Regions from separate parts of the Acidovorax sp. DW039 genome, predicted to be linked through region 2. Evidence: predicted binding sites of a transcription regulator. Region 2 holds the regulator's gene; each other region holds the start of a gene.
The links. The regulator LexA, encoded in region 2, represses DNA repair genes until DNA is damaged. The targets are predictions, from matches to a motif close to ACTGTATNNNNATACAGT.

Region 1 (7,801 bases), 130 kb from region 2:
AAACGAGTCCCTGCGCTTGGCGGCCTTTGCCGCTGTTTCGGTAGCGGCTTGGATGGCCTTGGGCCCTTTATTCGCAGCCGCTTTGATCAGCCCAAACTTGTGAGCGGCATCTGCCTCGGCCCGCTTGAATGTAGCAATCAGTTCAGCATGCGCAATGTGTGGGTTCACAGTGGCTCCTTTATCCATCAGCGCCGTCACGCTTCAATTTTGACGTTGGCGCGGAGCAAGGCTGTTCTCAATTCGCGAGTCGCCGGTTTGGCAATGTCCACCTTTTGCACCGCCAGGTCGAACGAAGAGCCGGGCTTGATGCTGGTGGGCAGTATCTTTTTGGCGGGCAGCTTGGCAGGGTAGGTGCCTTTGCCCGGACACATGCGAACGGAAAACCCGAATTCGTCGAGCAGGCCTTTCGCATACAACTCCGCCAATTGGTGAAACGATACGAAGGTGGACTTTTTCACGTCTTTGAGTCCAGGCTGGCTGACGCCGCGAACGAGTTCGAATTTGCCCAGCGAATCGCGCTGGGTATCGGTAAAAGGATGCAGCAGGAAGGTCTGGCGAACGCCATCCTTTTTGGACACCAAAGTGTGCTCGACGGCTATATCGGTTAGCAGCATATTTTTTTCATCTCCGCGAGTTGCAGTTTGCACGGCCACAGCAGCCGATGTACCACCCGAAGGGCGAGGACTGTAACTGAAGGGCCGACAGTGACCGATCCCTGTGGCGCGGCAACAAAATCGCTGCGGACCGAAACTGTCTATCTATGGCGGCCGAGCACAAGTCTGAAATCAACCTGAGGCTCCCCTTGTTCTGCAAATCATCCTGTTGCATAAAAATGGCGTCTAGCGCTTTCTGGATAAGCGCAAGCAGCTATCAATTTTGAAGTGCTCTAACGGGGTATATCCGCCGCAATCACGTCATTTCACACTGCGCTGATTGCACTTTGCTCCCTATCGTCAGCCGCCTCAGGCGCAAAGATGTCCGGCTGGTCGCAGCGCAGTTTGCCGGTCATGGCCCAGCCGCTGCCGCGCAGCGATGCCATGATCTGACTTGCCCCAACCAAGCTTTTCCTCATCCACTTCCATGCCCCTCAACCTACCTACCGTCCTCATCCTCGCCTCAGGCCGTGGCGAACGCTTCAAGGCATCCGGCGGCACAGTGCACAAATTGCAGGCCCTGCTAGCGGGCAAGCCGGTGCTGCAGCACACGCTGGACGCAGTGCGCGCCAGTGGCTTGCCATGGCATGTGGAGGATGCCGGGCACCCAGGCATGGGTGATTCGATTGCAGCCGCTGTGCGGCAAACAGTGAGCGCTGCAGGCTGGCTGGTGCTGCCGGGCGATTTGCCTCTGGTGCAGCCCGCCACGCTGCAGGCCATGGCGAAGGTGCTGCAGGAGAAACGGGCCGTGGTGGCATGGCCGGAGTTTGCGGGCGAGCGCGGGCACCCGGTGGCATTTGGGCGCGACTGTTTGCTCGACTTGCTGGCCCTGCAGGGCGAAAAGGGCGCTGCGCCCGTGGTGCGTAAATGGGCAGATCAGGGGCACGGGCTGGCCGTGCCGGTGGTGGATGAGGGCGTGGTGACAGACATTGACACCGTGCAGGCGCTGGCGCGAGCCGAAGCTTTGCTGGCGGAAGAACCAAACGCTGCAAGGAGATAGTGGCGGGCGCTGATCTGGGGCAGGGGTAATACGGAGGCCAACCAACGTGGCCCTAGCTTGATGCGCGTTCTTTAGTCCCCTTAAAGGGCAATGAGGCAGCCTCCACAAACCGCACAACAGGCTCAGGAGCAGCGCCAGTCTGCCGTGGACTTACCAGCAGACTTGGTGCAAATGCGGCCATCGGCTGCGGTGATGGAGTCGGCGTTGTTCTTTTTATAGACGCCTCTGGCATCGTCGTAACAAAAGCCGCTGTCGCAATGGGTAATGACCGGGTTTCTCACGATCACCTTGGGTGGCTCTTGCATGAGCGGTGTGTTGGTGCCGCAGGCAGCGTTCACATTGGTGATGGCGGCATTGGTGCGCATGCGCTTTTCATCCGGCGACAGCGTGCGAATGCTGGAGACAAACTCCATCTCTTTCTGCGCGTTTTTGCAGGCTGGTGAATTGACCAGGGAGGTAGGGGTGTTTGTAGAGGTTGGCGCTGGGCTTGGGGATGAAGTTGAGGCGTCATGCTGCGCACGTTCGGCCGATTGGGCGCGGTATTTCCTTTCAGTGGCTGCCTCTGCGTTGGCACGCTCCTGGGCAATTTCTGCCGCACTTTTTTGGCGCTCGATCAGCTTGCTAGTTTGCCCTTCGGGGCAAGGCGCATCGGTGTAGACGCTCTGACCTGCTGCGTTGGTGCAGCGATGTACTTGGGCTTGTGCCGTTGCGGTCACGACAGTGCCGATAACGATTGCAATCAGTTGGCTTTTTCTCATGGCTCCTCCTGTACAGAGTGCAACGTTTGAGCTCATGTGTGCGCTGACCGCATATGCAAATTGTCCTCAAACTGTTACATCGACAAAGGCGTGGGGCCGTAAATGCGGCAGTGGTTACAGAGTGACGCTGGGTCTTGAACGTGTCTCAGCCGAAGAAAGCCTCGGCAGGTACGTTGACTGCTGCGCTGGCGCTGAGCTGATGGCGTGCAAGGTATTGCCCCACCAGTGCAAACCCCACTGAATATCCGCAGTGCCGAGGAATCGACTCTGCAGGGCTACCAAAGAACCATGCGGGGTGGTTGTACCAAGGCGCATCCAGCTCAGGCTGCATCCGCTGCGTCATGGAGCTGATCTGCTCGGTGGAGAGTGCTTGGGCGTAGAAGGGTGTATGCCCCATGGCCTCCACTTCAAAGTGGCAGGCCAGCCCTTCTGAGACCAGGGCTGTGCGCAGCGTGCGTCCGTAACCTACTGAACGCTCTCGCATGCAGTGGTGCACTTCATGGGCAAATAGGGCGGGGACGGCGGTCTGGATGTGTTGTGCAAGATAAGGATTGCCGGGGTCTACCTTCATATGTAGCAAATGCTGCCCCTCGGCAAAACCATTGACACCCAGCTCAGGAATTACGGCTTCGGTCGCGTAGGTCACTACATCCAGTGGGGTGATTGGGAGCAGGGTGGCTACACGGTCGGCGGCGGTGACCAGCAGCCTGCGCAGTTGCGGCAGCCAGGGGGCCAGCCGTCCGCCTGCGTCAGGAAAGTGGAAATGAAGGCTCAAGTATGGGTCCTGCCTATCCTGAAAAATGCGGCCTGCTGAATCACCAATCGGATCGGGTCACCAGAGGATTTGTTGCTATCCCCCAGCCATCTGCGATGGCTTAGAGCGGCTAACAAAACTCTTTTGGCGTCGTTGCCGCGTCTTGTCGTACTACGCGTACTGCCTGCGACGCAGCGCCTGGCCAGAACCGCTGCGCTGAGTTTTGTTAGCCGCTCTGAGGGGACAGAGAGTGTTACTTGGCGGCAATCACAGCACAGGCCAGACGAGGCCCGGCGTTACCGGTGGGCTGGGTGGTGTAGTCATCGGGGTCGCGGTGCACGATGAGGCCGCGGCCAATGATGTTGTTATCCGTGCTGCCCACGCGGATGATGCGCGATTCAAAATTGAAGGTAGCGACACCATTGGCATCGGCCTTCAGGCTGGGAAGGTCGCCGGTGTGGTGGTCGCCCATGCCATGGTGGCCGTGGGGCTTGCCGCCGGGGTTGAAATGGCCGCCAGCGCTCATGCCGTCGCCGCTGCTGCAGTCGCCTTTTTCATGGATGTGAAAGCCGTGCTCGGCACCGGGCTTGAGGCCGGTAATCGTTCCCGACACCTTCACCACATCACCCATCTGCACAAACTGCACGGTGCCTGTGGTGGTGTTGCCCTTGGTGGCTTGCAGTTGCGCTGTGGCACTGGGGCCTGTGCTGTAAGAGGCGCAGCCAGCCACAGCAGCAACAGCCGCTGATGCCAGAAAAAAACGAAGATTCATGAAGTGCTCCTTGAATGGGAAAAGGCCATAAAACGCGCTTGCGCAGGCATGGTAACCAAAAGGTCGCTGCCATGGCTGCGGATTGAGAGTGCCCCACAAAACTCAGTACCGTGAAGGGCTGGCATGGCCTGAAATCCTCATATACTGTATAAATATACAGTTATTGAGCACTATCGCTTCAACCGGCTTACCGCCCCTTGTTCACCATGTCTGCAGCAATGTCGTCCAGCTCTCAGCGCCGCGCATCCTCTGCGGCGCAGTCTGTGCATGTGCCAGGCGTGTGGCTTGGGCACCAGCTGTGTGATGCGCATGTATCCACCGTCACCCAGCCCACGGGCTATGCCGCGCTGGATGCTGAACTGCCCGGCGGCGGCTGGCCTGTGGGCGCGTTGACTGAGTTGCTGCATGCAGACCCCGCACGCCACACCTGGCAACTGTTGCTGCCCGCATTGGCACAGGCCACTGCTGCCCGGCCCGGTACCGTGGTGCTGGTAGCCCCACCTTGCGAACCCTTTGCCCCAGCGTTGCGGGCTGCAGGCCTTCCGCCTGAGCGCTTGTTCCGGGTGCACGCTGGCAACGCGCTGCTGGGCGCAGCTGGCGGCAAAGCTGCGGCTACCGCTGCCCTGTGGGCGGCCGAGCAAGCCCTGCGCTGCCGCGATGTGCTGGCCGTCGTGGCGTGGTTGCCGCAGGCCTTGCCAGAGCAGCTGCGGCGACTGCACCTGGCAGCTGCGCAGATGGGGCAACTGTTGTGGGTGCTGCGCCCGGCCAGCACACGCCAACAGGCCTCACCCGCACCGCTGCGCCTGGCGGTGCGGCCAGATGCGGTCACGCCCCAGGCCATGCAGGTGCAGGTCATCAAGCGGCGTGGCCCCCCATTGGCACAAGCTGTGGTGCTGCCCGGGTGCTCAGATCGGCTGGCGCAGGTGCTGGCTGCGGCGGCTGTACGAGCGCAGCAACGGCGCAGCATCAGCACTGGGGTGCCTTTGCCAGCCGCAGGTGCGGTGACTGATACGGTGGCCAATGCGGTAGCGGGAGCCATCGTCAGGGCAGGGCAGAAAGGGATGACACATGCACTGGATCGCCTGGCCGAGCCTGCCGCCTTGTGAGCCATCGTCGGCTTCTGCAGTCTCAGCGTCTGGGTGCTCGGCCCATACAAACGATGCTGCGGGCAAGCGTACAGAGGGTGCGTCGCTCATCGCAAACGTCACGCTACCAGATGCCGATGCCTGGTGGGCCTTGCGTTTTACCCCCCGCGTAGCCCGGGTGGACGAGGCCTTGCTGCTGGAGGTATCGACCACCGAGCGGCTGTGGGGTGGCCGCGCTGCGCTGCTGGATCAATTGCTGGCCAGTGCCCCAGCCAGTACAAAAAGCACAAAAATTTCGATCTCACCGCTGCTGGGGCAAGGCCCCACCTCATTCCAGGCACTGGCTCTGCTGCGGCTGCAACTGGCCGGGCAACCCATGCCCAGGCGGGTGCCACATGACTTACCCCTACACACCCTGACAGCACTGCGCCCCCATGTAGCCAGCCTGGCGCGCATGGGGTGCAACACCTGGGGCCAGCTGCGTGCCTTGCCGCGTGATGGGGTGGCACGGCGGCTGGGCGCGCCTGCCTTGCGGGCACTGGACTGCGCTTTTGGCGATGCGCCCCACACCCACACCTGGCTGGAACTGCCAGAGGTGTTTGCGCTGTCGGCAGAGCTGCCCATGCTGGCAACATCTGCCGACACCTTGCTGTGGTCCGCCCACGGCTTGCTGCAAGCGCTGCAGGCATGGCTGCAGGCCCGCCAGCAGGGCGTGCTGGCGCTGGAGCTGGCCTGGCACCACGACCTGCGCAAGGTCGATGGCATGCCGGTGCCCCCCTGGCAGGCCTTGCCAGTGCGCACGGCGCAGCCTACCCAGGCGCTGGGGCATCTGCGCCTCCTGCTGGCAGAAAACCTGGCCCGCACGCCCCTGGCCGCACCGGCCAACCAGATTGCGCTGCGCGCCCTGGAAACGGTACCCATGCCTCAAGCCAGTGCCAGCCTGCTACCGCCTGCGGGAGCTGCAGGCGGTATGGGCCGCAGTGCAGAAAGTGAAGCCAACAGTGAAAGCTGGCATCAACTGGTCGAGCGCCTGTCTGCCCGGCTGGGAGCAGACCAGGTGCAAGGCGTGGCCTTGGCGGCTGATCACCGCCCCGAACGCATGCAGCACTGGCAACCTGCCACACAGGCGCTTCAGGGTGGGGCGATTGCGCCCACGGCTGGGCAAACCACGTCGCGCACCGCGTTGCCTGACGCCAGCCTGTGGCCCACCTGGCTGCTGCGTCCACCCCAACGGCTTGCCGTGCAGGGCAGCCGCCCGTGCTATCTGGGGCCTTTGCGACTGGTGGCAGGCCCTCATCGGCTGGAGGCTGCCTGGTGGGAGGCCGCCCCTGAGCCATCGGCTGATGCACAGCCGCTGCAGGACGAGAGCGGGGGCGTGACCTCTGGCCTTGTGGTGCGCGACTACTTTGTGGCCCATAACGACCGGGTCGGGCATGTGTGGGTGTTTCGCGAGCGTTTGCCACGCTCAGCTCTTTCAGCCCCATCAAACTCAGTCCCATCAGGCACATCAGCAGCAAGCCATGGTGAGGCAGGGCGGGGCACATGGGGGAGATCTGCCACAACGGCAGCCCGGCAAGACCGCTGGTTTCTGCACGGCATCTACGGCTGAACCATGCACCCGCATCGCCCACCAGCTCTGGTGCTGCCGGACTATGCCGAGCTGCACTGCGTCTCCAACTTCAGCTTCCAGCGGGGCGCATCGCACCCGCATGAGCTGGTGGAGCGCGCCGCAGCACTGGGCTACCGCGCACTGGCGCTGACGGACGAATGCTCGGTCGCCGGTGTGGTGCGGGCTCACCGGCGGGCCAAGGCGCTGGGGCTGCACCTGATTCTGGGCAGCGAGTTTGCCTACCCCGGCTTCCGGCTGGTGGCTCTGGCGCGCAACGCACAGGGGTGGGGCAACCTGTGCCAGTTCATCACAGCGGCAAGGCGCAATGCAGTCAAAGGCAGCTATCAGATGGGGCCGCTGTCCGATGCGCAGCAGCTGCAAGACTGCGAGTTGCTGCTGGTGCCTGAGCGCACGCTACAAAACGCTACTGATTTTGCAGCTATTGCCGCTTTATTGATGGGCGCTAGAGCCCAATTTCTTCAAAACTTCTGGCTGGTGGCAGAACTGCTGTTGGAGCCCGACGACGACCTGTGGCTGGCCACGCTGCAACAGGCTGGCGCTGCCGCAGGTGTGCCCCTGGTGGCCGCAGGCGATGTGCACATGCATGTGCGCTCACGCAAGCCGCTGCAGGACGTGATCACCGCCGTGCGCCTGGGGCTGCCCGTGGCGCAATGCGGCTTTGCCTTGCAACCCCACGCCGAGCGCCACCTGCGCCAGCGCGTGCGGCTGGCGGGCATCTACCCGCCCGAGCTGCTGGCCGCCACGGTGCAGATTGCCCAGCGCTGCACCTTCAGCCTGGACGAAATCAAATACCAATATCCGCAAGAGACAGTGCCTGCAGGCATGACTCCCACCCAGGGGCTGGCATGGCTCACCTACGAAGGCGCTGCAAGCCGTTACCCGGAGGGCGTGCCACCTGCGGTGCATACCCAGCTGCAGCGCGAGCTAGCGCTGATTGCCGACTGCAAGTACGAGATGTATTTCCTGACCGTGCATGACATCGTGCGGTATGCGCGCAGCGTGGGCATCCTGTGCCAGGGGCGTGGCTCGGCTGCCAATTCGGCGGTGTGCTTTTGCCTGGGCATCACGGCGGTAGACCCGACCCGTTCCACCTTGCTGTTTGAGCGCTTTATCAGCCGGGCACGCAAGGAGCCGCCCGACATTGATGTG
Region 2 (7,801 bases):
GTTTTAAAAGGAGGTTGATGACATGGCGACCACACCTCCTAGAGTGCCGCCGCGCTTCGTTCCCACACTCACCGAAGTGGTGCGCGAACCCATTCCGGCGCAACCGTCTCCGCCACCAGTGGCCCAGTCTGGTGCAAGCGGTCTGATTTCGTCGCGGGTGGCGCCTTCCAGAACCCCCGCTCAGCCTGCACTAGCCGTCCCTGTGCGCCCCGCACATTCCGGCGCATCGTCGGTGCCGCGACCTGCGGTTGCTCAGACATCGGCAACTCCGGCACACGCGCCGAATCGTTCAGCAGCAGTAGCTCCTGCTGTTGCCACTCGCCCATCGAACACTCAGGTACGGGCCCTTCCTGAAGGGGCTGAAGAGTACATGGTGCACCGCGTGATGCAGCGTGTCGATGTGGTGCTGGACAAAAGGCTGCGCGAAGCCATCGCCACGGTGGTGCAAGAGCAGACCCGATCAGTGCTGCCGCGGTTGCGTGAGGAGATCGAGTCAGTGGTGAGGCAAGCTGTGTACGAGGCTGTGGCAGATGAGCTGGCGAGCACCGACACTGATCCAACTCAACAATGACAGGGTAATCCCTTGTGGTTTCGGCTCCATTTAATCGTGTTCCCTAATGAGTTGGCCTGTAAATTGCGATATGTTCCACTGCGTTGAGACACAAGAAAAATTCTCAGCGTTTATCTTTACTGGAGATTGATATGCAATTGAAGTTGAAACTGACCGTGGTTGCTGCTATCGCAGCTGTTGCCGGTGTGGCCTCTGCACAAGAGCAGGTGGTCAAGATCGGTCACGTGGCTCCTGTTTCCGGCGCCCAAGCTCACTACGGCAAGGACAACGAAAATGGCGCTCGCATGGCCGTTGAAGAGTTGAACGCACAGGGCGTCACCATTGGTGGCAAGAAGATCAAGTTTGAACTGGTCGCGGAAGACGACGCTGCTGATCCAAAGCAGGGCACTGCAGCTGCACAAAAGCTGTGCGATGCCAAGGTTGCTGGTGTTGTCGGTCACCTCAACTCCGGTACAACCATTCCTGCTTCCAAGGTCTACAACGACTGCGGCATCCCCCACGTTACCGGTGCTGCCACCAACCCCAATCTGACCAAGCCTGGCTACAAGACGACATTCCGTATCATCGCGAATGACAACGCCCTGGGCGCTGGTCTGGCCTTCTATGCTGCAGACACCCTGAAGCTGAAGACCGTGGCCATCATTGACGACCGCACTGCGTACGGCCAAGGCGTTGCAGACGTTTTCAAGAAGACTGCAGCCGCCAAGGGCATGAAGGTTGTGGACGAACAGTTCACCACTGACAAGGCCACAGACTTCATGGCGATCTTGACTGCCATCAAGTCCAAGAACCCAGATGCGATCTTCTACGGCGGTATGGACCCACAAGCTGGTCCTATGCTGCGCCAGATGGAGCAGCTGGGCATGGGCAACGTGAAGTACTTCGGCGGTGACGGCGTTTGCACCTCTGAAATCGCCAAGCTGGCCGCAGGCGCCAAGACTCTGGCCAATGTGGTGTGCGCTGAAGGCGGTGCATCGCTGGACAAGATGCCTGGCGGCAAGGCCTGGAAGACCAAGTACGACGCCAAGTACCCTGGCCAGTTCCAGGTTTACAGCCCCTACACTTATGACGCGACTTTCCTGCTGGTCGATGCCATGAAGCGTGCCAACTCTGTGGACCCCAAGGTCTACACACCCGAACTGCTGAAGTCCAACTTCAAGGGCGTGACCTCCACGATCCAGTTCGAACCCAATGGTGAAATGAAGAACCCAGCCATCACACTGTATGTGTACAAGGATGGCAAGAAGACACCTCTGAACTGATCAACAGTTCCGTCTCTTCAGGCAAAAGGCCCTCTGTTCCACGGCAGAGGGCCTTTTGTTTTGTGTTTATCAATACTTCACGCCAAACAAGCAGACAAGTGCTCGCCCGGAGGCTGCCAACCTATCTATCGGCGTACTTGCAAGGCACCGGGATTCACAATGTTGGTCGGTGTGCCCTTGATGAAATTCACCACATTGTCGAAAGCTGCACCGAAATAGAGCTCATAGCTGTCCTGCTCCACATAGCCAATGTGGGGGGTGCAAACGCAGTTTTCAAGCCGCAACAGGGCGTGACCTTGCAGGATGGGCTCGCTCTCAAACACGTCGACCGCAGCCATCCCAGGACGCCCCCGATTCAACGCCGCAATCAGTGCGTCTGGCTCGATGAGTTCCGCACGGGAAGTGTTGACCAGCAGCGAGGTCGGCTTCATGCAGGAAAGGTCTTCGAGCGTGACGATATTGCGCGTCTCTTCATTCAATCGCAGGTGCAACGAAATAACGTCACATTGGGAGAAGAACTCTTCGCGATTGGTAGCTGCTTGGTAGCCGTCTGTCAGGGCTTTTGCGCGCGAGGCTTCGCGTCCCCAGACGCGCACATTCATACCGAAGGCCTTGCCATAGCCTGCGACGAGTTGACCGATGCGCCCGTAACCCCACACGCCCAATGTTTTTCCGCGCAGCACGGTGCCAATGCCAAAGTTGGGAGGCATGGACGCATTTTTAAGGCCTGACTGCTGCCATGCACCGTGCTTCAGGTTGGATATGTACTGCGGCAGACGCCGACTGGCTGCCATCACCAAGGCCCAGGTGAGCTCAGCCGGAGCTACGGGCGAGCCAACGCCTTCTGCCACGGCGATGCCGCGTTCTGTACATGCAGCCACGTCGATATGGCTACCGACTTTGCCCGTCTGTGCGATCAGTTTGAGTCGAGGAAGCTTCTCGACGAGCTGCTTGGTGATCTGAGTACGCTCCCTGATGAGGACGATGATGTCTGCATCCCTCAGTCGCACAGATAACTGGCCGAGGCCCTTGATGGTGTTTGTGTACACCTTGGCGGTATAGGCATCCAGCCGAGAGGCGCAATGGAGCTTGCGCACTGCATCTTGGTAGTCGTCCAGGATCACAATATTCATACCGATATTGTGCCTTGCCCGTACAGCTCAGTGCGTGAAGGGCCGCCGGAGCATTCGGTTAAATGCAACGTGATGTAGCACCTGGCACCTTACTGCGAAAGCGGGACGCCTGCGAGATGAGACAAATTGAAAAACGACATGGATTGGTCCATGTGTTCAACGCGGCCCGTATTTCATTGCAGGAATGCTGGACACTCATGCCTTGCAAGCCGATCCAGCTCTGCACAAACATCTGCCATTCGTCCTGAAATCACCAATTTGCCACTCTCTGGGGGACCGGAGTGGATCACTCGAAGAACCCTGGGTTTTGGTAAATGTGATTGGGTTCTGAGGGGCGCATTGCTCGTGGCAGTAGCCCCCTGTTTAGCAACAGATTTGAATTCGCCATGCAAGCACCTCTCTGCGCCGCGAGCGCGAGTGTGTTTCTCGAAAGGCAGGTGTGGCAGAGACGATTTGATTGGGAGAAACGACTGTTTCGATCCCGAACCCGCAAACCCCAACCAATCCGCGCCTACTTCAGTACACCCTGCGCTATGGCTGGAGGCTTGGTGTTGGGAAAGCGTATGTGTTTCGGTAGACCCGATCCATCGAGCCAACGCTTTAAAAGGCGAAGAAATTGCCGCCAAGGCTGAAAACCCAGTACCCATGTGAATGCTCCGAAATTCGGTGAATGAACATAGGCAGGATTTCAAATAATGCTGCATCTCAGGGCTGGCAGCCCTCTCAAGCCGCCCAACGCCCGCCACCTGAGAAACAGACAGAATTTCTTACATCAGCAAAGTGTTTCGGATCAGGCCCACCGCCAAACCTTCAATCTCAAAAGGCTCACCCGGCTGCACCGTGATCACGGGGTAGTCTGGGTTCTCGGGCAGCAGTTCGATACCCTTGGCGGTGCGTTTGAGTCGCTTTACGGTTACTTCCTCACCCAGCCGGGCAACGATGATTTGCCCGTTGCGAGCGTCTCGCGTAGCTTGAACAGCCAGCAAGTCGCCATCCATGATGCCTGCATCCCGCATGGACATGCCGCGCACCTTCAACAGGTAATCCGGCTTGTGCTGAAAAAGGCTCGACTCCACGCAATAGGTTTGGTCTACGTGTTCTTGCGCGAGAATGGGAGAGCCTGCGGCAACCCGACCGATCAATGGCAGAAAAAGCTGCGACAGCTGACGCAGTGGTGCATCGAAATGCTGACCCCGCGCTGCATTGAGTGCCCGCACTGTGTCATTGCGCAAACGGATCCCACGGGACGTCCCACTGACCAATTCGATAACGCCTTTGCGGGCAAGCGCCTGCAGATGCTCTTCTGCCGCGTTGGCGGATTTGAAGCCCAGCTCTGTTGCAATTTCGGCGCGGGTAGGGGGGGCGCCCGTCTTGGCGATAGCGGTCTGAATCAGGTCCAGAATCTGCTGCTGGCGTGCCGTAAGTTTGGGGTTGTCGAGCATGGCTGCGAGATCAATTCTTTGCAGGTTTGAAGGATACTGTTTTTTAATCCAGTAGCTGTATTTTTCACCAGTTTTTGGGAGTGTGCAAGTGAGTGTTAAAAAAATAGTCGTTCTGGGAACGGGGGGGACCATCGCCGGAAAGGCTGCGCGTGCTGGTGATAACGTCGGCTACAAGGCTGGCGAAGTAAGCGTGGGCGAGTTGCTTAGCGGTGTTCCTGGTCTGGAGAATGTCGCCAAGGGTTGTGAGTTGCAGTGCGAGCAAGTGGCTCAGCTGGACAGCAAAGACATGAACTTCGGCGTCTGGCGCGATCTGGCTTTGCGATGTGCCTCGCTGATGCAGGACGTCAGCGTGCAGGGGGTCGTGATTACCCATGGCACCGACACGTTGGAAGAAACAGCCTGGTTCTTGCAGTCTGTAGTGCGAACCACCAAGCCCATTGTGCTGACCAGTGCCATGCGACCTGCCAGCGCTCTCACACCTGATGGCCCCCAGAATCTCCTCGATGCCATTGCGGTCGTGTTGCACCCTCAGTCTGCTGGGGTCATGGCGGTTGCTGCAGGGGTCATCCATGGTGCGCAGTCCGTTCACAAAGCCTTCCCCTATCGCGTGGACGCATTCAGCTCCGGCGAGATAGGGCCTTTGGGCTGGGTGGAAGAGGGGGAAGTGCGGTGGGCACGGACCGCGCCGCAGCCTGACGATGTTGCGCCCCAGGCTGGACTGGTGGCTCAGCTCCCACCTCCAGAGCAATGGCCGTGGGTGGAGATCGTCGTGAGTGGTGCAGGCGCCAGCGCACGCGCGGTAGATGCCCTGGTGCATGCGGGTGTTCGCGGCTTGGTAGTTGCAGCCACAGGCAATGGCTCGCTGCATGTGGAGCTCAAGGAGGCGCTGATGCGCGCCAAGGCGTCGGGCGTTCGAGTCGTGAAGTCCACCCGCTGCAGTCAGGGGCATCGTATTGTCGGAGACACCGGTGACTTCGCTACCTACCCTGGTCTGTCTCCCGTCAAGGCGAGGGTTTCGTTGATGCTTGACTTGATCGGGGCATGAAAACTCCGCTGTCACGCTGAATACGTTACCTGAGGATGCAAAAGACTCAGGTCTCTTAATCCCAAAAACTCAAAATGCCGCACAGACCGAAATCTGTGCGGCATTTTTGCCAAGTGAGGCAATAGCCTCTGATTCTCTTGTTTAGCGGCTCAAAGCTTCCAGCGCTCGCGCCGTAATCTCTTCCACGCTACCTGTGCCGCTGATGGCCCGGTATTTAGGAGCCTGCGATGGGTCTTGCTGAGCCCAGTTGCTGTAGTAGTCCACCAGGGGGCGCGTCTGGTCGCTGTAAACCTGCAAGCGCTTCTTGACGGTCTCTTCCTTGTCGTCGTCACGCTGGATGAGGTCTTCACCGGTCACGTCATCTTTGCCCGCTACCTTGGGCGGGTTGAACTTGACGTGGTAAGTACGACCGCTGGCGGGATGCGAGCGGCGGCCGCTCATGCGCTCGACAATGGCCTCAAAAGGCACGTCGATTTCCAGCACATAGTCCAGCTTCACTCCAGCCGCCTTCATGGCGTCGGCCTGGGGAATGGTGCGGGGGAAGCCATCAAAAAGAAAACCGTTGGCGCAATCGGGCTGGGCGATGCGTTCCTTCACCAGATTGATGATCAGCTCGTCACTGACCAGTGCACCGGCTTTCATCACTGCCTCTGCCTGCTGACCCAGCGGCGTACCGGCCTTCACGGCAGCGCGGAGCATGTCTCCAGTCGAGATTTGCGGGATGCCATACTTCTGGCAGATGAAGGTGGCTTGCGTGCCCTTTCCGGCGCCGGGCGCGCCCAACAGAATCAGTCTCATGGAGGTCCTCAAGGTTTTAAAAATCGTGCGGCACTGCTGGCGGGGGCCTATTGGAGCGTCCAGGGCCCAGTGCTCTCTCTTCGGTCAAGGATAGCACGCGACAGCTTTGCCTTGCCTTACGCTGCGCCTGCGTTTTTCCCTTGTTTTCCCGTAGATCAGCCGGTGGCCGTAGCGCCAAGCAATGCGCGAACCTTTTGCAGATCTTCAGGCGTATCCACCCCGGGGCCAGGCGCGTGCGGCGTGACGTGCACGCAGATGCGGTGGCCGTGCCACAAGGCGCGCAGTTGCTCCAAGGCCTCCACGGTTTCGGTGGGGGCAGGGGGCAGCCGCGGAAAGTCTCTCAGGAAGCCAGCCCGGTAGCTGTAGATGCCCACATGCCGTAACGGAGCAAACCCTGGCACAGATGCCGCATTGCTTCCCTGTGCATGCTCCCACCAGGCCACATGGGCCTGGTCGCGCGACCATGGAATGGGGGCGCGACTGAAGTAGTGCGCCATGCCTTGCGCGTCCAGCACGACCTTCACCACATTCGGGTTCAGATAGTCTTCACGAGAAACAATAGGGTGGGCTGCAGTACCCATGCTCGCGGAAGTGTGCGCTGCCAGCAAGTCGGCCACTGCATCGATCAACGCGGGGTCCATCAGCGGCTCATCGCCTTGCACGTTGACGACCACATCGTCACCCTCCAGGTTCAGCAATTCGCAGGCCTGAGCAAGACGGTCACTCCCACTGGCATGGTGGACATCGGTCAACACTGCCTGAACGCCATGTTCCTGGCAGGCCTGCAAGATCAGTTCATGGTCGGCAGCCACCACCACTTGTTTCGCACCGCTCAACTGGGCGCGCCGCGCAACACGCACCACCATCGGTAAACCGGCGATATCCGCAAGGGGCTTGTTGGGCAGCCTAGAAGAGGCCAGCCGGGCGGGAATAAGAACCGTAAATACCGTCTTGCCAGCGTGCATCACACCGCTTGCACCTTGCGAACTCACGCCTCCAGCTCCTCATCCGTCAGGGTGCGGGCTTCGTTCTCCAGCAGGATAGGGATGCCATCGCGCACAGGGTAGGCAAGCCGGGCGCTGCGCGACACAAGCTCCTGATGTTCCCTGTCAAATGTCAGCGGGCCTTTGGTGACTGGGCAGACCAGCAGTTCAAGCAGTTTGGGGTCCATGGCGGTTTATTCAGTGCGGGAAGGGGCATAGCCCGGTAGGTCCGGGGATGATAGCGGCGCTGCAATGGCTCTCAGCCGAGCATCCACATCCCCCACAAAGTCTGGGGCAAGGGTGATTTCGAGCGGTACAGCCAATGCATCGGGATGCGTCTTCCATATTTTGACCGCGTCTTTTTCTGTGCAAATCAGGCGCAAGCGCTCATCAGTTGAGCGCAACCAGCTATCAAAATCATAGTGATCCGGAAGCGCTTCCTTGTGGCCTAACGACAGGCCAGCTTGCTCCAGCATGCTGAAAAATGCACCGGGCTGTCCAATCGCGGCCACCGCATGCAGGGGGTGTCCGCGCAGTGCATCCAATGCCACCTTCTCTCCTGTGGAA
Region 3 (7,801 bases), 1.1 Mb from region 2:
ACCGCGTCGCGTGAATTCAACCGCTCCTTGATCTGGCCCTGAAACTGCGGGTCCAGCACCTTGGCTGAGAGGACATAGCTGGCGCGCGCAAACACGTCTTCGGGCAGCAGCTTGACGCCTTTGGGGGCCAGGCTGTGCAGCTCGATGAAGCTCTTGACTGCGTTGAACAGGCCATCGCGCAGGCCGCTGTCGTGCGTGCCGCCCGCGCTGGTGGGGATCAGGTTGACATAGCTCTCGCGCACCGGAGCGCCCTCTTCGGTAAAGGCCACGGCCCAGGCAGCGCCTTCACCTTCGGCAAAGCTCTCATTGCCGCTGTCGGCAAAGCCTTCGCCTTCAAACAGGGGGATCACCGGGTCGGCAGTCAGCGTCTGCGTCAGGTAGTCGCGCAGGCCGCCCTTGTACTGCCAGGTCTGGGTGTCACGCGCCTTCTCGTTGATGAGCGAGACGGACACGCCAGGCATCAGCACCGCCTTGCTGCGCAGCAGGTGGGTCAGCTCGCCCATGGGCAAGGCGCTGGACTCGAAATACTTGGCATCCGGCCACACGCGCACGGTGGTGCCCTGCTTGCGCTCGCCTTGCTCCAGCGGGCGGACCACCAGCGCTTCGATCACATCGCCGCCAGAGAAAGCCAGACGCGCCACCTGCCCCTCGCGGTGGCTGGCCACCTCCAGCCGCGTGGCCAATGCGTTCGTCACCGACACGCCCACGCCATGCAGGCCGCCCGAGAAGCTGTAGGCACCACCCTTGCCCTTGTCGAACTTGCCGCCCGCGTGCAGGCGGGTGTAGACCAGTTCGATCACCGGGGCCTTTTCTTCGGGGTGCATGCCAAAGGGAATGCCGCGGCCATCGTCCTCCACACTGACCGAGCCATCGGCGTGCAAAGTCACCTTGATCTTCTTGCCATGCCCTGCCAGGGCCTCGTCGGCAGCGTTGTCCAGCACTTCCTGGATGATGTGCAGGGGGTTGTCGGTGCGGGTGTACATGCCCGGACGCTGCTTGACGGGCTCCAGGCCCTTGAGCACGCGGATCGAGCCTTCGGAATATTCGTTTGCGGAAACAGAGGAAGGTTTGGCTGCCATGGCGCGGATTGTAGTGCGGCAGCGCAGCAAAGGCTGGATAAATAAACAGCCTTCAACTCATCCCTCGTTTGCTTTCCAGACAGGTTGAGCGGCAAGCCCGCGCAGGCCCAGGCCATCCGACCCCGCTGGCAACTGTATTGGTCAACCGTGTACCAGCGCGTTTCACGCAATCTCGCTACATTCCGGTGCATGCATATGAATCCTCCCAAACTATCCATGGCCCAGGTGCTGGTCTGCGGGGCAGCCATCGTGACTTTGTCCATGGGCATCCGCCACGGGTTTGGCCTGTGGCTGCAACCCATTACGCAGGAGATGGGATGGACGCGGCAGTCGTTTGCCTTTGCGATTGCGCTGCAAAACCTGTCTTGGGGCTTGATCGGCATCTTTGCCGGCATGGCGGCCGACCGGTTTGGGGCCTTCAAGGTCTTGATGGGCGGAGCCGTGCTATATGGGATGGGGCTGGCAGGCATGGCCTTGTCTCCTACGCCGCTCATGTTTGCACTGACTACCGGGATGCTGATTGGCGCAGCCCAGGCGGGCACCACCTATGCGGTGATTTATGGCGTGCTGGGGCGGCAGATTGCCCCTGAAAAGCGGTCCTGGGCCATGGGGGTGGCGGCCGCGGCGGGCTCATTCGGGCAGTTCCTGATGGTGCCTGTGGAGGGCCAGTTGATTGCCAGCCTGGGCTGGCAGCAGGCCCTGCTGGTGCTGTCGCTGGCGGTGCTGATGATCATCCCGCTGGCGTTCGGTCTGCGGGAGCCCGGCTTTGAAGGCTCTGCCGCTCCCAAGCGGGAGCAGAGCATTGGTCACGCGCTCAAGGAAGCCTTCAGCTACCCGAGCTTCAACCTGCTGATGGCGGGCTATTTCGTGTGCGGTTTCCAGGTGGTGTTCATCGGGGTGCACATGCCCAGCTACCTCAAGGACCATGGCCTGTCGCCCCAGGTGGCCAGCTACGCGCTGGCGCTGATCGGGCTGTTCAACGTGTTTGGCACCTACATCGCAGGCACGCTGGGGCAGCGCATGCCCAAGCGCTTCATCCTGTCGTTCATCTATCTGGCACGGGCAGTAGCCATCAGCATCTTCTTGCTGGTGCCGCTGTCGCCCCTGTCGGTGTACGTGTTCTCTGCCGTGATGGGCGCGCTGTGGCTGTCTACAGTGCCACCCACCAATGCCACCATTGCCCAGATTTTTGGGGTGCAGCATTTGTCCATGCTGGGCGGGTTTGTGTTCTTCAGCCACCAGATCGGCAGCTTCATGGGCGTGTGGCTGGGGGGCTATCTGTATGACGCCACCGGCAGTTATGACATCGTCTGGTACATCGCCATCGCGCTAGGCGTGCTGGCCGGTCTGGTCAACCTGCCCATCAAGGAAGCGCCCCTGCAGCGCACCCAACCCCATCCCGCCTGAGCATGAGCACTACATGAGCACCACCTCATCCACGCCCACAACCCCAGTGCGCAGCCGCGGGTGGCGGGTGTTGGGGTGGGCGGCAGCCATCGGCGTCTGCGCACTGGTGTTTGCTATGTATACCGTGCCGGACTTCATGGTCATGGTGGCGGACAAGGTGTGGTCCTGCTTCTGAGGCTTGCTGTGCGCTGCCTGTGAAACAGTGGCACATTGGTGAATAAGAGTGTTTTTGCTGGCTGGCGCTTACCCATCAAGCGCAGGCAGCTATCAAATCAATAGCAATGCACGGAACTGAAGCTCCTTCCCCATGGGTCCAGCGCTGGAGCCACCTGATCCCCGCTGGCAGCGAAGTTCTGGACGTAGCCTGCGGTGCAGGCCGCCATATGCGCTGGCTGGGCAGCCTGGGCTACCGGGTTACGGGCATTGATCGCTCTGCAGAAGCGCTGGCGGCCTGCGAGGGCCTGGGCACGCTGGTGTGTGCAGATATTGAAAATGGCCCCTGGCCTCTGCCAAGGCGGACGTTTGGCGGCGTGGTGGTGACCAATTATCTGTGGCGCCCGCTGATGCCCGTTCTGCTGGATAGCCTCGCCCCGGCAGGCGTGCTGATCTACGAGACTTTTGCGCACGGAAATGAATCTGTGGGCCGCCCCAGCCGCCCGGATTTCCTGCTGCGCCCTGGTGAGCTGCTACAGGTTTGCAGCGGCCTGCGCATCGTGGCGTACGAAGACGGCTACCTGGAAAACCCCGCCCGTTTTGTGCAGCGCATCACTGCGGTACGGGAAACACCTCAGGGCCCAGCCCCTGCGCGTCACAGTCTGTGCCCCGCGTCTAGTTAGAATGCCCTTTTACCGTTTCCTTCTGCGGACATGACATCTTCTTCCGTGCCCCTTACCGGCAGCATCGTCGCCCTCGTCACCCCCATGCACGAGGACGGTAGCGTGGACTACCCCACCTTGCGCAAACTGATCGACTGGCACATCGCCGAAGGCACAGATTGCATCGGCGTGGTGGGCACCACGGGGGAATCGCCCACCGTGAACGTGGAAGAGCACTGCGAAATCATCCGCGTGGCCGTGGAACAGGCCGCCAAGCGCGTACCCATCATGGCGGGCTGCGGGGCCAACTCCACCGCCGAAGCCATCGAGCTGGCCAAATTTGCCAAGAAGGTGGGCGCAGACACGCAATTGCAAGTGGTGCCCTACTACAACAAGCCCACGCAAGAAGGCCAGTACCAGCACTTCAAGGCCATCGCAGAGGCGGTGGGTGACTTGCCCACCATCCTGTACAACGTGCCCGGCCGCTCGGTGGCCGATATGCAGCATGACACCGTGCTGCGCCTGGCCCAGGTGCCCGGCATCATCGGCATCAAGGAAGCCACGGGCAACATCGAGCGCGCCCAGTGGCTCATCCGTGAAGCGCCCAAGGGCTTTGGCATCTACTCGGGCGATGACCCAACCGCCGTCGCCCTCATGCTCTGCGGCGGCCACGGCAACGTGAGCGTTACTGCCAACGTAGCACCCAAGCTGATGCACGAGCTGTGCAAGGCTGCCATTGCGGGTAACGTCAAGCGTGCCATGGAAATCCAGCTGCAGTTGCTGCCCGTGCACAAAAACCTGTTCGTGGAAGCCAATCCCATTCCCGTGAAGTGGGCCATGGCCCGCATGGGACTGTGCGGCGGAACCATGCGCCTGCCCATGACTCCACTGTCCCAGAGCAACGAAGCCGTGGTTGAAGCTGCATTGCGCAGCAGCGGCCTGCTTTGATCCGCCCCCTCACAGACATTCCAAGGATTTCCGAGTGAAAGCAAATACCCGCCTGGGCCTGCTCGCCCTTGTTGCAGCCCTTTCAGCATGCTCGACCCTTGAGGGCGACAAAATCGACTACAAGAGTGCCACCAAGGGTTCGACCCTGGAAGTGCCTCCAGACCTGACCCAGCTGGCCAAGGACTCGCGCTACGCCGTGCCAGGGGGTGCTGTGTCGGCAGCAGCCCTGCAAGCCAGCCAGCAGGCAGCACAGCCCACAGCAGCCAGCCAGACAGCCGCCACCGCGATTGGCGATGTGCGCATTGAACGCGATGGCAACCAGCGCTGGCTGGTCATCAACCGCCCGGCCGACAAACTGTGGGAGCCCGTGCGTGACTTCTGGCTGGAAAGCGGCTTTATCTTCACGCAAGAACAGGCCAATCTGGGCATTCTGGAGACCGACTGGGCGGAAAACCGCGCCAAGCTGCCGCAGGACATCGTGCGCTCCACCATCGGCAAAGTGTTCGAATCGCTCTACTCCACCGGTGAGCGCGACAAGTTCCGCACCCGCCTGGAGCGCAACGCCAATGGGGGCACAGACATCTACATCAGCCACCGCGGCATGATCGAGGTCTACACCAGCACCCACAAAGACCAGACGATCTGGCAGCCTCGCCCGGCCGATCCTGAGCTGGAAGCCGAATTCTTGCGTCGCCTCATGGTAAAGCTGGGCGTCAGCCAGGAACAATCCAAGGCGATTGCCGCCAGCGCGCCCGCTCAGGTCACACCAGCAGCCCGTATTGCCACCGTGAACAACGCCCCAGCCGTGCAGCTGGACGAAAACTTCGACCGCGCCTGGCGTCGCGTAGGTCTGGCACTGGACCGCACAGGCTTCACCGTGGAAGACCGCAACCGCAAGGACGGCCTGTACTTCGTACGTTACGTGCCCCCCAATCCGGACAAGAAAGAGCCCGGATTCTTCAGCAAGCTGTTCGGCAGCTCTGCGGCGGCCATTCCACCGATCAAGTACCGGATTGCTGTGCGTAGCGAGGGCAACTCCAGCACCGTCTCCGTCCTCAACGAGGCGGGCAATCCTGAAACCTCTGCCAACGCCGAACGCATCGTACGGGTGATTGCGGACGAGCTGAAGTAAGGCTCTTCAGGGGCTTCGGCCCCTCCAACGAAAGCCCCGCAGCCCCTTAGGAGCCCGCGGGGCTTTTTATTTTGATGAACATACGGGCTGCCAGCATATTGCACACGGTAGCGCCCAACAGGATCGATGCATGCTGCGCCTTAAAAATCTGGGCAGTGGCAGCTCAGGCAACGCCACGGTGATTGAAGGCAGTGATGGCCTCCACACGCGGCGTCTGCTGGTGGACTGCGGGCTGGGGATACGCCAGCTGGAAGCACGGCTGGGGCAGGCGGAACTCACGCTGGCCGATATCGACGCCTTGTTCATCACCCACGAACATGCCGACCACATCGGCTGTGCGCTGTCTGTCGCCAGCAAGCGCGGCATCCCCGTATGGATGAGCCACGGCACCCACACCGCCCTGGGTGCACCTGATCTGCAAGGTTTGCTGCATATTGCGCACGACATGCAACCCATCGACCTGGGTGCATGGCAAGCTACACCTTTCACCGTGCCCCACGATGCCCGAGAGCCTTTGCAGCTGACTTGCACCGATGGCGACGTACGCCTGGGTGTATTGACAGACCTGGGACATATCACGCCCCATGTGCTGGACCAGGTAACGGACTGCCATGCGCTTTTTCTGGAATCCAACCACGACACCGCGATGCTGGAGGCGTCCCACTACCCTGCCTTTCTCAAACGCAGGGTCGGCGGAAAGTATGGGCACCTGGCCAATACTGCTGCGGCTGATCTGCTCTCCACAGTGCGCCACCCGGGGCTGACCCAGGTCATCGCAGCGCACCTGAGCGCACACAACAACACGCCAGAGATGGCACGCAATGCACTGAGTACCGCCATGGACTGGCCGCCCGAGCAGATCGAGGTTGCGCATCCGATCAACGGAACGCACTGGATTCGCGTGCGCCCCAGCTGACTTCAAGACAGTCTCGCGGGAGTATGGAGCGCCAAGGGAGAGCTCGGGGTCTTTCAAAACCCTCACACCGCGGCAGAACGACAATCGGTGCATGGGCATGCATCTGAAGCTGAAAACCTGGGCCCAGCGAATCAAGCGAGATGGCGTGACTTTATGGTTCGCCTGCAAGCACCCGGCAACGCCCTGGTATGTCAAAGGCATGGCGGGCTTTGTTGTGGCGTACGCACTCAGTCCAGTGGATCTCATACCAGACTTCATCCCCATCCTGGGTTACCTGGACGATGTCGTACTGCTACCCTGCCTGATCTGGCTGACCATCCAGCTGTTGCCTGAATCGGTTCTGCTGGCCAGCCGAGCGCAAGCAGATGAATGGATGCTCAAGCACACACGCAAACCCCGCAGCCTGTGGGGAGGCATTGCGATTGTGGCCGTGTGGATAGCAGCTCTCGCTGCGCTGGCTCTGTGGCTTTACAGCAGACTCCAAGAGACTTTTTGAGAACCAAGCTTTACCCGTCATCTTGCGGACAGATAAAAAACAAAAGCCCCGCTTCTTGCGAAAGCGGGGCTTTGGAGAAGAGAGTTTGCTGCCGCGTGCGGCAACAAACTCTGTCCGTCAATTACTTGGCTTGCGAAGCGCCGGTGGCAGCAGCAGCGGCTGTGTCAGCAGCAGCCTTGGCAGCGTCAGCAGCAGGAGCAGCGTCGGAAGCAGCGGCAGCAGGAGCGGCTTCGGAGGCAGCAGGAGCGGCTTCAGAAGCAGCAGGTGCTGGAGCAGGGGCGGGAGCTGCTGCAGGTGCAGGAGCTGGTGCTGGAGCGGGTTCTTCCTTCTTGCCACAAGCGGCGAGAGCAGCAGCAGCGATCAGGGCGGCCAGAACGACGGAGTTCTTCATTTCAAATTTCCTAGTTGGACAGACAAAAAGCTTGAAAAGCCACAGCGACCGGCGCTAAAAGCCCTGGTACGCATTGGCGCAATGCACTTGAGGGTTGCACCATTTTCGGGCGCAGCCATAAATTATATTGGTATTTAGTCAATAGTGGCTAACACCGAAAAAAGGTTTACTGCAAGTTGACATAGGCACCGATGCAACACTGCCTTCTGTAGCAGTGCTCCATTGTGGGGATGCGCTGGCAGCACGGGCCTTAGAGACCCAACGTCGTGGCCGGAAAACCCGGCGCGCTTTTGCTGCGAATCCACTCGCTCAGCGACTCATGCACCAGAACACGGCGCTCGGGCTCGGTGCCCGTGACACCTGCGCACCGTTGCGTGTCCAGCCGCTGCATCACCCACACGGGAGACCACAGCACGCTGGGCAACTCCAGCGGATCCGCCGAAGGACATTTACGGCAGGTGATGATGTGATCCCAGGTGCCTCGCCACTGCACAAAGCGGGCATGACGGCGAATCACATCGTCGTAACTGCAGGCCAGCATGGTGAATTTGCGACCACTGCGGGCCCAGGCTTGCAGGGATTCCACCACCGCCCGCTCGCCCAACGGCCAGTCGTGG
Region 4 (7,801 bases), 2.3 Mb from region 2:
CCGCTGCAGCTTGCGCCGCAGTTCATCGCGCGAATGCTCGCGCTGGCTCAGCAAGCGCAACGCACGGCCTTTGAGGGATAACGTGGCAAAACCCATTTTGCTATGCTTTTGGTAGCTACTTACGCTTGATGGACGTGCGCTAGATGGCATTCAGCCCTGAAGCTTTACGGCGACAGGGCTGTGTTATGGCTTGGGCCTCGCTGGCTGTTGCTTCCTGCGTGGGCAGCAGCGCAAGTCAACGCAATCGCAAGCGATTCCCGCACCTTGTTTTTGCGAACCTGCGGTGCCGCTCGGCTTACGCCTCGCTGGCCGCTGCCTCCTGCGTCGGCAGCAGCGGAATCGCAAGCGATTCCCGCACCTTGTTTTCAATCTCTATGGCGAGGTCGGGGTTTTCGCGCAGGAATTCGCGGGCGTTGTCGCGGCCTTGGCCGATTTTTTCGCCGTTGTAGGCGTACCAGGCACCGCTCTTTTCGATGATCTTCGCGTTCACGCCCATGTCGATGATTTCACCCTCGCGGCTGATGCCTTCGCCGAACAGGATGTCGAACTCGGCGGTCTTGAAGGGTGGGCTCACCTTGTTCTTCACCACTTTCACCTTGGTTTCGTTGCCAATGGCGTCGTCACCCTTCTTGATGGTGCCGGTGCGGCGGATATCGAGGCGCACGGAAGCGTAGAACTTGAGCGCGTTACCGCCCGTGGTGGTTTCTGGGCTGCCGAACATCACACCGATCTTCATGCGGATCTGGTTGATGAAGATGACCATGCAGTTGGTCTTCTTGATGGTGGCAGTGAGCTTGCGCAGCGCCTGGCTCATCAGGCGGGCCTGCAGGCCGGGCAGGGCGTCGCCCATTTCGCCTTCGATTTCGGCCTTGGGGGTCAGGGCGGCCACCGAGTCCACCACGATCAGGTCCACGGCGCCCGAGCGCACGAGGCTGTCTACGATCTCCAGCGCTTGTTCACCAGTGTCGGGCTGGCTGATGAGCAGGTCAGGCACATGCACGCCCAGCTTTTGCGCGTACTGGATGTCCAGTGCGTGTTCAGCATCCACAAAGGCGCAGGTGCCGCCTTGCTTTTGCATCTGGGAAATGACTTGCAGCGTGAGCGTGGTCTTGCCCGACGATTCAGGGCCGTAGATCTCGATCACGCGGCCACGGGGCAGGCCGCCTACGCCCAGCGCAATGTCCAGGCCCAGCGAGCCGGTGGACACCACCTGGATGTCTTCAATGGCCTCGCCTTCACCCAGGCGCATGATGGTGCCCTTGCCGAACTGCTTTTCAATCTGGGCCAGCGCTGCAGCCAGGGCCTTGGCTTTTTCACTGTTGGCGGCGAGAGCGGGGTTGTTGGCTTTGACGTCCATGGATGACTCCTGAATAAATCGATGACCTGTGAAATGGCTTGCAATCTCTGCAGCATCTGCCGCCTCTGCGGAGAGGCTGTTATTAAAAACAGTACTGGCTGCTTGACCAGTAATGTAGATGGCCATGCAGACCAAGTAAACAGTTTTTTAGTCAGTTTGCCTTACCATTTGTGCACCCCAGTTTTCCGCCCGCACAGGTGCTGAAACTCCATGAAAAATCCCGCCCCTCCTGCACTTGCACCTTCGGACGATGCCTGGCGCCAGACCCACCTGGGCAGGCTGCTGGGGCACGCCATGCGGCGCTTTGATGCGCGGGTGCTGCAGCTCATGGCGCGCAGCGTGGATGTGCCTCTGGCCCTGTCCAACCTGGCCGCGCGTGACCAGGTCAGTGCCGCGCACATCCACCTGACGCGGCACCTGGCGCTGGGTGGAGACCGGTTGACGGACCTGGCGCAGCGCGCAGGCATGACCAAGCAGTCCATGGCGCAACTGGTGGACCAATGTGAGGCGTGGGGATTGGTGACGCGGGAGGCAGACCCGCACGATGCGCGCGCGCGGCGGGTGCGGTTCACCCCTACGGGGCTGGCGTGGCTGCAGGGCTTTCGTGAAGCCGTTGCGCAGGCAGAGGCGGAGTTTCGCGCCGAGGTGGGCGATGAGGTGGCCACCGTGGTGGCCATCGGGCTGGAGGCTTATGCCAGCGGGGGAGAGTGAGGACCCGGTCAACGCGCCTGCAAAGACAGGGTCAGCAGGCCCGTTCGTTCCAACAGGCAAGTCGAGTTGCCAACGCAACCTCAAAGGCCGGGCGGTTAACGGCCCCCAGCCTTTGAGGTAGCTGCTTCGGCGGGGCCGTATCCCGTATATCAGTGGGCGCTGGCAGCGGCCCCCTTGCCGGCCACCTGGCTCACTTCGCCGCCCAGGCGGCGCACTTCGGCCACAAACTCGGGGCCGCTGCGCAGGCGGCGGTACTCGGCCAGGCGGGCTTCGTAGGTGGGGTCTGCGTCGGGGGTGCGATCGCTGTAGTTGGCTTGGCCCAGGCCAGCGCGGTTCCACAGGTTCAGGTCGGCTTGCACTTCGGCGCGGCTCAGTGCGGGGCCTTGGGCCACGGGCTCGTCACCACCCCATTGTTCGTTGATGGGAGTGGCAGATGCAGCACCAGCAAATGTGGCAGCGGCCAGGGTGGCAATGGCGATCAGGGTCTTGGCGTTGGTCATGGCAGTTCTTCCTTTGGAGTGAGATGTGCAGGGCGTGATTGCTTGCTGCATGGGAAGAAGTTTCTGCTTTTGCGCCTCTGGCGTATGTGCGTAAACGCACAGGTTTTGCGAGCTGCCAGGGACTCCAGGTCTACCCTTCGCGCCCGCCCCTACGCAGCCCTATGCCCAATGCTGCGAAGGGTGCCGCACATGCAGCACCTGCAGCGGCTGCGAACGCCCGCGCACCTGCACCTCTTCAGGCGTGCCCAGGGCATCGGCCACTCCGGCCCAGCGGGCTGATTCGAGCGACAGCACCAGCCGCGCACCCACCACCTTGGAATGGTCTTGCAGGCGGCTGGCCGTGTTCACCACCTCGCCCACGGCGCTGAAGGTGGTGGTGTCCTCGTAGCCCACCTGCCCCAGCGCCACGCGGCCAGCGTGCAGGCCCATGCCAAAGTCCAGCGGCTGGCCGAACTGGTCGCGGAAGGTTTCGCCCCACGCTTCCATGCGCTGCTCGATCAGCGCAGCCGCCTGCAGTGCCTGATGGCACGCGGTAGGCAGGTCGCACTGCAGACCGAAGATGGCCATCACGCTGTCGCCGATGAACTGGTTGGCCAGGCCCCCGCGTTCCTGCACGGCCGCCCCCACCCGCGCAAAGTACTGGTCCAGCACCCAGGCCAGGTCATGCGGCCATTGGCGCTCGGCCAGACCGGACCAGCGCCGCAAGTCCACAAACAGAATGGCCACCTGCCGCTCCTGTCCCATGCGCACCGGCAACTGGGGCTGGGCGGGCTGGAACAGGGGCGTGACCTGAATATCTCCGAGAGGCCGCAACTGGCAGGCCAGCCGTACCCCCGGCGGGGCCTGCACGCGGGCCAGCGTGGCGCGCTCATCGGCCCCCGGCTCTGGCAGATGCGCGGCAGGCCCCTGCACCCGCACCCGGCAGGTGGAGCAGCGTGCCCGCCCACCGCACAGCGAAAGGTGCTCAATGCCATGCGCCCGGCTGGCCTCCAGTACCGAATGGCCGCGTGGCACCTGCACCGTGCGGTCGGGGTAGCGCAGCTGGATGGGGCTGCCTGCACGCTGGCGTTGCCACTTTTGCCAGGCCCAGCGCACACCCAGCAGCGCGGCCAGCGCCACCAGCCAGCCCCAGCGCAGCGCGTCTTCCAGCGCATCGGCCACCGCCAGTTGTTGCGGGGTGCGCCGCACGGCAGGCAAGGGCGGCAGGCTGGATGCAGCACCCAATGCTGCGTTCCACGCCACCTCGCGGGCCATGGACAAGAGCCCCAGCAGGGCCAGCACCGGCAGCAATACCGCCGCCGTCAACAGCAGGGGTTGCCAGCGTTGCCAGCCAGGGGCACGCCCCCGCAGGGCCAGGTGCAGGCCCAGGCAACCATGCCACCAGGCCCCTGTCAGCAGCAACATCAGGGGCACCAGGTTCTCGGGCCGGGCCAGCGCCTGCACCATGCGTGCGTAGGGGGGCGATGCACCCAGGGTTTCATAAGTCCAGCGGGTGCCCACAAAATGCGCTGCCAGCAACACCGGCAGGCTCAGGCCCAGCAGCAGGCGCAACGCCTCCACCCAGGGCATGCGCAGGCTGCGGCGCTGCCACAAGGCCACGCATGCCAGCAGCCAATGTGTGAGCAGCGCGCCGTACAGCACCACGGTGCCCGGCACCGAATGCCACAACGCCGCCCAGCCGCGCAGCCCAGCCTCTGCCACGCCCAGCGACACCAGCCCCAGCGCATGGTTGCTCAGGTGCAGGGCCACATAGCACCACAGCACCAGGCCGCTGACCCAGCGCAGTGAGCGCTGTGAAGGCAGAAGCGGGCGGGTGGCAAAAAAGGACATGGGGATGAGGGTGTTGAACCAAAAGACAGTAGGCCGGCTGAGGCGACAGGCTCTCAGAACCTGTTCAAGATCTTTTTGGGGTCGCACAAGTGTCATGCCGGGATGGGCTGCTAGGCGCAGCGCGCGGCCAATAGCCCGTGCTATTGGCAAGCGGTGCAACAACGCAGACCGCCCCTGGTCGGGCACCCGGCAAAGCCACTTGCCCGCAGGGTTGGAGTGAAATCGGGCCAATGAACTGGAGCTTTGACGCCCCGGCTGCTTACATGGGCACGAGCCCATGCGGCGCATCCGAGGCATCCACTCATCCCGATTGCACTCCAATGCGATCCCCAAAAAGATCTTGAACAGGTTCTCAGAACAACCCTTGTGAGCATAATCCGCCCACCCGGCACCACGGCCGGGCGCCCTCGAGAACTCTCTGCCCGAACCACCGCGCCATGCGCCTCTGCGGTCTCGGGCGGCGAGGTTCCTTGGGGCCTTCGTATGGCTTTTGGTTCCACAGCCCATGAACGCACCCACACCCCACCGATCCAGTCTGGCCCTGCGCCGCATTGCGCTGTTTGAAGGCCTGGGCGACGCCTGCCTGGACCGGATCGCCGCAGAGTGCGACTGGCGCCATGTGGATGCCCGCACCCCCCTGTTCACCCGTGCGTCTGAAGGGGGCGAGGTGTACTTTCTGTGCTCGGGCCGCGTGCGCATCACCACCTATTCGGCCACCGGGCGGGAGGTAACTTTTCGCGACAGCGAGGCAGGCGAGCACTTTGGCGACCTGTCGGCCATTGACGGGCAGCCCCGCTCTGCCGATGTGGTCACGCTGGAGCCTTCGGTGCTGGCCAGCCTGTCAGCCCCGGCCTTCATGGCCATGCTGGAGCGCGAGCCCCTGGTCGCCACCCGCATGATGCGCAACCTCACGGCCCTGGTGCGCCGCCTGACGGAGCGTGTGATCGAGCTGAGCACCCTGGGCGTGCAAACCCGCCTGCATGCCGAGCTGCTGCGCCTGGCGCACACCGCAGGCGTGCAGGGCGACAACACGGCCCGCATCGACCCGGCCCCCGCCCACGCCGCACTGGCCAGCAAGATCAGCACCAACCGTGAACAGGTCACCCGCGAAATCAGCGCCCTGACCAAGCGCGGGCTGCTGCGCAAGGAGGGGCTGCACACGCTGGTGGTGACGGACGTGCAGGCCCTGGCCAATCTGGTGGCAGAGGTGCGTGGCGACTGAAATCCATCGCTCCATCGCCACACCCCATGTCAAACAACCCACTATCACTTTGATAGCTGCCTGCGCTTGATTTACAAGCGCCAGAAGGCTTTTTTTCCTTATCCCAAATACCCCTCGGGCTTGCCCACGGCGGGCGCGGGCGCTGGGGCACCGGGCTCTGCACAGCGCAGCAGCCACTGCCTGAAGCACTGCAGCGCATGCAGCTGGGTGCGTCCCTCGGGGTAGCAAAACCAGTAGCCCACATCGCCCTGGTAACCGCCTGCCTGGGCCAGTGGTGCCAACGGCTCGCGCACCAGGCCTGAGGTGATCTCGTCCTGCACCAGGCAACGCGGCACCAGCGCCAGCCCCATGCCCGCCATCACGGCACGAATCATGGTCTGGAACTGGTCAAACTGCGGCCCGGCCAGCGGGTCGATGGCGCCCTCCACACCGTGCGTCTCGCTCCAGCGCAGCCACGCCTCCGGCACCGTCACATGCCGCAGCAAGGTATAGCGCGCCACATCGCGCGGGGTGTGGATGGGCCAATCCGCCACCTTGGCGCGCGGCGCAATCAGGGCCACATCCTTGCCCGTAAGGTAGTGGGCATGCGCCCCCGGCCAATGGCCGTCGCCAAACAGGATGGAGCAGTCCAGCTCAGGCCGCTCAAAGTCATAGCTGTGCACATAGGGCACAAAGTGCAGAGTGACCTGGGGATGCAGCTGCTGGAACTGCGGCAGGCGCGGAATCAGCCACTTCGCCGCAAAAGTAGGCAGGCTGGACAGGTGCAGCGCGCCCCCTCCGTCGTCGCTGGTGATCAGCTCCAGCGTGGCGGCCTCCAGCTGGGCCAGCACGCCCCGCACCGCCTTCTCGTACCGCTCGCCTGCAGGGGTGAGCGCCAGGCGCTTGCGGCTGCGCTCAAACAGGGGCACGCCCACCCACGCCTCCAGTTCTTTGACCTGTTTGCTCACCGCACTCTGGGTAAGGTGCAGCGCCTCGGCAGCGCGCGACACTCCCCCAAAACGGGTGACGGTGGAGAACGCCCGCAGCAGGTGCAAGGGCGGGGACAGGCGGCGCAAAGAGGACATCGGCAGGTTCTCAAATTATTCCATATTGGAATGTTATCAGGCACATCCGTTGCTTGGTAGGTGGCACCCAATCCATTAATCTCTGAATACCTCAAAGGAAAACAAGCCATGCAACGCCGTCATCTGCTTTCTGCCCTGGCCGCTACAACTGTCGCTCCTGGAATATCCTGGGGCCAGGAATCCAAACCTTTGCGCGTCCTCATCCCCTTCCCGCCGGGGGGCGCGACCGACATCACTGCCCGCAGCCTGCAAGAGCCGCTGGCCCGCATCCTCAAGCAGCCCGTGGTGCTGGAAAACCGCGGTGGCGCGGGTGGCTCCATTGGCATGGCCGAGGTGGCGCGCGCCCCGGCAGACGGCCTCACCATCGGCGTGGCCACCCTGTCCACGCACGGCGTCAACCCTGCCGTCTACAGCAAGCTGCCCTACCACCCCACCAAAGACTTTGTCGGCGTGACCGAGATCGTGAAGGCACCGGGCGTCATCGTCATCAACCCTTCGGTGCTACCCGTCAAGGACTTTGGCGAACTCGTCAAATACCTCAAGGCCAAGCCGGGCCAGGTCTCTTACGCCACCCCTGGCAATGGCACCATCGGCCACATGTGGGGCGAGCTGTTCAAGAGCAGCACGGGCACCTCCATGGTGCACATCCCCTACCGTGGTGCAGGCCCCGCCATCAACGACGTGCTCGCAGGGCAGGTCGCGGTCTACTTTGACCAGGTGGCCTCCTCACTGCCCCACATCAAGTCGGGCAAACTCAAGGCCATGGCCGTGTCGTGGCCCGGCCGACTGGACGTGCTGCCCGACGTACCCACCTATGCAGAGCTGGGCTACAAGCAGGCCAACGAGCCCTCATGGTTTGGCCTGGTGGCCCCGGCGGGCACGCCTGCTGCCGCGGTAGACCGCATCCAGCACGCCGTGGCCCAGGCCTTGAAAGAGCCCGCCGTGGCAGAACGCCTGGCCGCGCAGGGCCTGTACCCTTCGGGCACCACTTCCAAGGAATTCACGGCGCAGATCGCCCGCGAGATCGACAAGATGAAACGCGTGGCGGACTTTGCCAAGGTGAAGCTGGACTGACGCCACCCCGCGTTAGCCCCATTCACCTCCGCGGCCACAAGCC

Region 1: a site for LexA is predicted at 4,081-4,098, ahead of imuA (translesion DNA synthesis-associated protein ImuA). Genes of this name have one in related genera too.
Region 3: a site for LexA is predicted at 1,112-1,129, ahead of AACH87_RS16150 (DNA topoisomerase IV subunit B). Genes of this name have one in related genera too.
Region 4: a site for LexA is predicted at 1,433-1,450, ahead of recA (recombinase RecA). Genes of this name have one in related genera too.

The regions. Positions count from the first base shown of each region.
Region 1 is NZ_AP029019.1:2,632,755-2,640,555, forward strand. It holds gene AACH87_RS11790 (hypothetical protein) at 1-198, opposite strand, end outside; gene AACH87_RS11795 (hypothetical protein) at 195-614, opposite strand; gene AACH87_RS11800 (nucleotidyltransferase family protein) at 1,081-1,653, shown strand; gene AACH87_RS11805 (DUF4124 domain-containing protein) at 1,776-2,411, opposite strand; gene AACH87_RS11810 (DUF2268 domain-containing putative Zn-dependent protease) at 2,557-3,186, opposite strand; gene AACH87_RS11815 (superoxide dismutase family protein) at 3,419-3,937, opposite strand; gene imuA (translesion DNA synthesis-associated protein ImuA) at 4,144-5,043, shown strand; gene AACH87_RS11825 (DNA polymerase Y family protein) at 5,174-6,631, shown strand; partial or broken gene AACH87_RS11830 (error-prone DNA polymerase) at 6,635-7,801, shown strand, end outside.
Region 2 is NZ_AP029019.1:2,504,994-2,512,794, forward strand. It holds gene AACH87_RS11110 (DNA polymerase III subunit chi) at 1-18, shown strand, start outside; gene AACH87_RS11115 (hypothetical protein) at 371-571, shown strand; gene AACH87_RS11120 (branched-chain amino acid ABC transporter substrate-binding protein) at 703-1,833, shown strand; gene AACH87_RS11125 (D-2-hydroxyacid dehydrogenase family protein) at 1,959-2,966, opposite strand; gene lexA (transcriptional repressor LexA) at 3,734-4,408, opposite strand; gene AACH87_RS11135 (asparaginase) at 4,497-5,453, shown strand; gene adk (adenylate kinase) at 5,595-6,251, opposite strand; gene kdsB (3-deoxy-manno-octulosonate cytidylyltransferase) at 6,407-7,216, opposite strand; gene AACH87_RS11150 (Trm112 family protein) at 7,240-7,422, opposite strand; gene lpxK (tetraacyldisaccharide 4'-kinase) at 7,429-7,801, opposite strand, start outside.
Region 3 is NZ_AP029019.1:3,619,182-3,626,982, forward strand. It holds gene AACH87_RS16150 (DNA topoisomerase IV subunit B) at 1-1,079, opposite strand, end outside; gene AACH87_RS16155 (MFS transporter) at 1,269-2,486, shown strand; gene AACH87_RS16160 (hypothetical protein) at 2,496-2,642, opposite strand; gene AACH87_RS16165 (class I SAM-dependent methyltransferase) at 2,768-3,322, shown strand; gene dapA (4-hydroxy-tetrahydrodipicolinate synthase) at 3,353-4,249, shown strand; gene bamC (outer membrane protein assembly factor BamC) at 4,284-5,381, shown strand; gene AACH87_RS16180 (MBL fold metallo-hydrolase) at 5,512-6,297, shown strand; gene AACH87_RS16185 (YkvA family protein) at 6,389-6,793, shown strand; gene AACH87_RS16190 (hypothetical protein) at 6,915-7,184, opposite strand; gene AACH87_RS16195 (hypothetical protein) at 7,435-7,801, opposite strand, start outside.
Region 4 is NZ_AP029019.1:4,813,674-4,821,474, forward strand. It holds gene recX (recombination regulator RecX) at 1-96, opposite strand, end outside; gene recA (recombinase RecA) at 296-1,357, opposite strand; gene AACH87_RS21560 (MarR family winged helix-turn-helix transcriptional regulator) at 1,568-2,068, shown strand; gene AACH87_RS21565 (DUF4148 domain-containing protein) at 2,218-2,568, opposite strand; gene AACH87_RS21570 (adenylate/guanylate cyclase domain-containing protein) at 2,728-4,398, opposite strand; gene AACH87_RS21575 (Crp/Fnr family transcriptional regulator) at 4,904-5,620, shown strand; gene AACH87_RS21580 (LysR substrate-binding domain-containing protein) at 5,719-6,684, opposite strand; gene AACH87_RS21585 (tripartite tricarboxylate transporter substrate binding protein BugE) at 6,793-7,758, shown strand.